Pseudorhodoplanes sinuspersici: one gene and its partner. The protein of the gene in region 1 interacts with the protein of each later gene in a pairwise test. Links are inferred from orthologs where the notes say so. Each region holds a gene or a part of one and is shown in the gene's direction. Other genes may lie near its edges.

Region 1 (3,126 bases):
GGTCATTACCAAGACCAAGCCGCAGACCAAGCGGCCGAGCATGTACCGGGTGTTGCTGCTGAATGACGACTACACGCCGATGGAATTCGTGGTTCACGTTTTGGAACGGTTCTTCAACAAGGACCGGGAGGCGGCGACCCAGATCATGCTGCATGTCCATCATCACGGAATTGGCGAGTGCGGCATCTACACCTACGAGGTCGCCGAAACAAAAGTGACACAGGTCATGGACTTTGCCCGCAAACATCACCATCCTTTGCAATGTGTGATGGAGAAAAAGTAGCCTTGGAGAGAGCGTCGTCGGGGAGAGAACGGACTGAAGGGCCGGGGGCGGCCATCAACGAGACCTGTTAGGGATATCGAATGCCAAGTTTCTCGCGCAGCCTTGAACAATCGCTTCACCGGGCACTCGCGCTCGCCAATGAGCGGCATCACGAATACGCGACATTGGAACACCTGCTGCTGGCGCTGCTGGATGACTCCGATGCCGCGGCCGTGATGCGCGCCTGCAATGTCGATCTCGACAAGCTGCGCCGCTCGCTGACGGCCTATCTGGAAGCGGAACTCGAGAACCTGATTACCGACGGCGGTGAGGATTCAAAGCCGACCGCCGGGTTCCAGCGCGTCATCCAGCGCGCCGTCATCCATGTCCAGTCCTCCGGCCGCGAGGAGGTGACCGGTGCCAATGTGCTGGTTGCGATCTTCGCCGAGCGTGAGAGCCATGCAGCGTATTTCCTGCAGGAACAGGATATGACGCGCTACGACGCCGTGAATTACATCAGCCACGGCATTGCCAAGCGCCCGGGTCTGACCGAGTCGCGCCCGGTCCGGGGTGCTGACGAGGATACCGACGCCAAGGGCGGCGACGAGTCGAAGAAGAAGGGCGACGCCCTAGAGGCTTACTGCGTCAACCTCAACAAGAAGGCGAAAGAGGGCAAGATCGATCCGCTGATTGGCCGCGATGCCGAGATCAGCCGCACGATCCAGGTCTTGTGCCGCCGCCAAAAGAACAATCCGCTCTTCGTTGGCGATGCCGGCGTCGGCAAGACCGCGATTGCGGAAGGCCTGGCGCGTCGTATCGTCCACGGCGAAGTCCCTGACGTGCTGAAGAATTCGACGGTCTTCTCGCTTGACATGGGCACCTTGCTGGCCGGAACCCGCTATCGCGGCGACTTTGAAGAGCGCCTGAAACAGGTGATCAAGGAGATCGAGGCCACCCCCGGCGCGATCATGTTCATCGACGAGATCCACACGGTCATCGGCGCCGGTGCAACTTCCGGTGGCGCAATGGATGCGTCTAACCTGTTGAAGCCCGCTTTGGCCTCCGGGTCGCTGCGTTGCATCGGCTCGACCACCTACAAGGAATATCGCCAGTATTTCGAGAAGGACCGGGCGCTGGTTCGCCGGTTCCAGAAGATCGACGTCAACGAGCCGTCGGTGCCGGATGCGATCGAAATCCTCAAAGGTCTGAAGCCGTATTTCGAAGAATACCACAAGCTGAAATACACCAACGATGCCATCAAGGCAGCGGTGGAACTGTCGGCCCGCTACATCCACGACCGCAAGCTGCCGGACAAGGCGATCGACGTGATCGACGAGTCCGGTGCGGCGCAGATGTTGCTGCCGGATTCCAAGCGCAAGAAGACCATCGGCATCAAGGAAGTGGAGACCACCATCGCGACGATGGCACGGATCCCGCCAAAGACCGTGTCGAAGGATGATGCCGCAGTGCTGCAGCATCTCGAGCACACGCTGAAGACGGTGGTCTATGGTCAGGACAAGGCCGTGGAATCGCTGTCGGCTTCGATCAAGTTGGCGCGTGCTGGCCTGCGCGAACCGGAAAAGCCGATTGGCTGCTATCTGTTCTCAGGCCCGACCGGCGTCGGCAAGACCGAAGTCGCAAAGCAGCTTGCGGCCTCTCTCGGGGTCGAACTGATCCGCTTCGACATGTCGGAATATATGGAACGCCACACCGTCTCACGGTTGATCGGCGCGCCTCCCGGCTATGTCGGCTTCGATCAGGGAGGCCTGCTCACCGATGGCGTCGACCAGCATCCGCATTGCGTGTTGCTGCTTGATGAGATCGAGAAGGCGCATCCGGATCTGTTCAACGTGCTGTTGCAGATCATGGATCACGGCAAGCTTACCGACCACAATGGCAAGCAGGTCAGCTTCCGCAACGTGATCCTGATCATGACCACGAATGCTGGCGCAGCCGATCTCGCCAAGGGCACCTATGGCTTCACCCGCAACAAACGGGAGGGCGATGATGTCGAGGCGATCAACCGGCTCTTTGCACCGGAATTCCGCAATCGTCTCGATGCCACCATCACCTTCGCGCATCTGTCGCAGGACGTCATCTCGAAGGTTGTCGAGAAATTCGTGCTGCAGCTTGAGGCTCAGCTCGCCGACCGCAATGTTACGATCGAATTGTCGGACGAGGCGTCGCGCTGGCTGATCGCAAACGGTTACGATGAACTCATGGGTGCGCGGCCGATGGCCCGCGTGATCCAGGAAAACATCAAGAAACCGCTTGCCGACGAGGTGCTGTTCGGCAAGCTCAAGGACGGCGGCCATGTCAAGGTGGTCGTGGTGAAGAACGAAGCGGGCCGGGATGCGCTCGGTTTCGAGTATGTCGAAGGCCCGGTTACGCCGAAGCCGGAGAAGCTGCCGGCCGCCGGCGCAAAGCCGAAGCGCAAACCGCCGCAGCGTAAGCCCAAGCCGCCGTCAGGCTCGGGCGGCAAAGGCGGCCCCGGTGGCACCGATCCATCTGGCCGCGGCTCGGTGCCGAAGGTCCCCTTGGTGAAGGTGTGATCGCTTCAATCCAATCTTTTCAGAAGGCCGGGCCAACACCCGGCCTTCTTTTTTTGCCCCGGCTTGCGATAGGTCAATGTTGTGGGCAGGCGCGGTCTGCAGCCTGATTAAGTGGAAGCGGGCGCCATTCGCCGCTCAGATCAGGCAGGAAGCCACGTCATGGCCAGAATTGTTGGTGCGATCGCGACATCGCACACCCCGACCATCGGCTTTGCCTATGATCGCAACAAGCAGGACGATCCGGTTTGGGCACCGATCTTCGAGGCTTACAAGCCGATCCAGCGCTGGATTGCCGAAAAGAAGCCGGACGTG
Region 2 (2,963 bases), 2.7 Mb from region 1 along the record:
TTGTCCGCGCGCGGGTATCATCGCGTGCTTCGCGTCGCGCGGACTTTGGCCGATCTCGATGGCGCCGACCTTGTCGGACGCATCCATCTCGCCGAAGCGCTATCCTATCGCGCGTTGTCCGACGACATGCGCCGCGCGGCCTGACTTTCTGTGTTGGCGCGTTTTCTTCACGCGAACCGGTGTCCACTTCCCTCGAAAACGCTCTAAGACCCATAAAATTTTAGATATTTTCGAGAGGCACGGTTAACCGCCGGCGCACACGCTGAGCCGTCCGTGCGGGGATTAAGGGCTATCGCAATCCCTTTTCGTCACTCTCCGCAAAGACAAATGGCGCCGTCTCCAGAGCACGATCCGGGAAAGCGGAACCGTTTTTCCGAAAGCTCGTGCTCTCAAGGAAAACAACGAGCGTCGCGAACGGGGTGTCGGGCATGCCGGTGAATGGGGTGCGGGTGCGCAGCTTGCTGTTCCGCTTTACGCGGATGGCTTTTCTGTTGCTCGCCGGATTCTGGGTTGTCACCGGATTCATGATCGGCGCCACGAGTGGCGTTGTGACATACGACCCTGCCGCTTTTGCCATCGGCATTTCCGGCTTATTCGCGATTGCCTGCGTTGCGCTGGCCGTCCTTCTCTATCGCAATCGCCAGCTGCGTGCCGATGTCCGTCAGACAAAACAGCACAACGAAGAATTGTCGGATCGTATCTGGCACATGCATGAGGCCGACGAGCGCACGCGCGCATTTCTCGTCTCGCAAGACGAGATGATCGGGCAACGAAGCCGCGAGTCAGCCTTGACCGAAAGTGCATTGGCGGAAGCGCGCGATCAGGCGGAAGCCGCAAGCCGGGCAAAATCACGCTTCCTTGCGACGGTGTCGCACGAGATCCGCACGCCGCTGAACGGCATCATCGGCATGGCCGATCTCCTGCTTGATACGCGTCTCACGCCAGAACAAACGACCTATACCCGTGCCGTGAAGACTTCGGGCGAAACGCTGCTGTCGCTGATCGAAGAGATCCTCGACTTCTCGAAGATCGAGGCCGGCCGCATTGATCTTGAGGCGCGCCCCTTTGCGCTGGGCGCGATGATCGAGGATGTCGCCGAACTCCTCGCCACGCGCGCGCAGGCCAAGGGGCTCGAAATCGCCAGCGATATCGACGAGCGCCTGCCTGCACGCGTTATCGGCGATCAGACACGACTGCGTCAGGTGCTGATGAATCTCGCCGGCAATGCTATCAAATTCACCGACAAGGGGGGCGTCGCCATCGTGGTCGAACCGGGTGCCCTGCCGGGCGAGGTTCTGTTCAAGGTGCAAGACACCGGCGTCGGCATCACGCCGGACGAGCAGGCCAAAATCTTCCGGGAATTCGAACAGGGCGAGGCCGGCATCGGCCACGCCGACGGCACCGGCCTTGGGCTTGCCATCTCCAAACGCATCGTCGAAGGCATGCAGGGGCGCATTTCGGTGGAAAGCGTCCCCGGCGAAGGCGCATTGTTCGAAGTGGCCGTTCCGTTGCCGGCACCGGACGAGGCCGACGAGACAAAGACGTTCGCCGCGCCTGCCCTTGCTGGGCGAACGGTGATGATCGTTGCGCCATCATCGATCGAGGCGCCGTTGATCGCACGCCGCCTGACGCGATGGGGCGCCCGCGTTGCCATTGCGCCGAATGAAGCGGTGGCCATGGCTTTGCTGCCCGAGCAGGACTGGAGCGCAATCCTGATCGATCACGCCGTGAGCGCGGATGCAATCGGGACCTTGCTGGCCGCAACACGTTCGGTGCCGTGCCGTCTTGTCACCATCACCCCAGCCGCGCGCAGCGAATTGGACGGCCTGAAAGCGAACGGTTTCACCGGCTATCTGGTGAAGCCGGTGCGGGCCGCGTCACTTGCGGAACGCATGCGCCTGAACAGCGACGGCTTTGCCAAGCTGAGCGACAGCCTCCCAACCGATGCTCCGCACGGCCGGCGCGACCATTCCAAGGGACTATCGATCCTTGTTGCCGAGGACAACGAAATCAATGCGCTGCTCACGCGCGCGTTGTTGCAGAAGCTTGATCATCGCCCGACCGTTGTCGCCAGCGGCGATGCGGCGATGGATTCATTCCTGGCCGCCCACACAGCCGGCGAGCCCTTCGATCTCATTCTGATGGATCTGCGGATGAGCGGCATCGACGGCCTTGAAGCCACACGCCGCATCCGCGCGCTGGAGGGTGCAAGTGGCGCGCGGCACACACCAATCGTCGCACTGACCGCGAATGTCTCCGCCGATATCCGCGATGCCTGCATGGCCGCGGGCATGGACAATTTCCTGACCAAACCACTGGACCGCGAAAAGCTCGCCGCCATTGTGGAGATCTATCCCCGCGCCATGGCGGCATAGACGCGCCACACGCTGTCACAAAACGGTTGGGAAAAAGCGCTTTCTACTGGCACGCGGCTTGATCAGATTTGGTCCCTTGGCCGGGCAGGGCCTTGCATGCAAAGCCAGACCTTCACGTCACACCGCCGGTTATTTGGCCGTATCTGGCCAATGCCCTCCTTCGTGGATGAGACGGCCAGACCACGGCGCGGCGAAAATAACAGGTTCAAAGCTCTGGCGGGCGAAACGGCAACACTCGGCCGGCTCGGCACGCTGGAAGTGCGCCTCGCGAGCAGCGCCGCCGATATTCGTCGTGCGCAGCGGCTGCGCTATCGTGTGTTCTTTGAAGAAGGCGAGGCCTCAGCGACCATTGGCGCACGCATCCTGCAACGCGATTCGGATGCCTTCGATGCCATTTGTGATCACCTTCTGGTCGTCGACCACGCGCATCGTACACCGCTCGGCCCGTCCGTTGTCGGCACCTATCGCCTGCTCCGTCAGGATGTCGCCGATGCCCATGACGGCTTCTACACCGCGAACGAATTCGATGTCGGCGCGCTGGTATCGCGCCATCGCCATCTGAAATTTCTCGAACTCGGCCGCTCCTGT

What was found. Proteins that work in one complex are often made in the same cells at the same time.
Region 2: the proteins of clpA (region 1) and CAK95_RS08820 interact in binary tests that used the Escherichia coli proteins (3 or more experiments, as listed by UniProt). The link is inferred for Pseudorhodoplanes sinuspersici from one-to-one orthologs.

What each region holds. Positions count from the first base shown.
Region 1 is NZ_CP021112.1:4,504,511-4,507,636, forward strand. The notes cover bases 35-3,088. They hold clpA (ATP-dependent Clp protease ATP-binding subunit ClpA), read left to right. Parts: upstream 35-363; coding sequence 364-2,814; downstream 2,815-3,088. Other genes in these bases: clpS (ATP-dependent Clp protease adapter ClpS), read left to right, coding at 35-283; CAK95_RS21960 (gallate dioxygenase), read left to right, coding at 2,974-3,088. Outside these bases: more of clpS, read left to right, coding at 1-34; more of CAK95_RS21960, read left to right, coding at 3,089-3,126. UniProt on the Escherichia coli protein: ATP-dependent specificity component of the ClpAP protease. It directs the protease to specific substrates. It has unfoldase activity. The primary function of the ClpA-ClpP complex appears to be the degradation of unfolded or abnormal proteins.
Region 2 is NZ_CP021112.1:1,797,775-1,800,737, reverse strand. The notes cover bases 11-2,901. They hold CAK95_RS08820 (ATP-binding protein), read left to right. Parts: upstream 11-428; coding sequence 429-2,375; downstream 2,376-2,901. Other genes in these bases: olsB (l-ornithine N(alpha)-acyltransferase), read left to right, coding at 2,526-2,901; CAK95_RS08825 (YifB family Mg chelatase-like AAA ATPase), read left to right, coding at 11-144. In the rest of the region: more of CAK95_RS08825, read left to right, coding at 1-10; more of olsB, read left to right, coding at 2,902-2,963. UniProt on the Escherichia coli protein: Member of the two-component regulatory system UvrY/BarA involved in the regulation of carbon metabolism via the CsrA/CsrB regulatory system. Phosphorylates UvrY, probably via a four-step phosphorelay.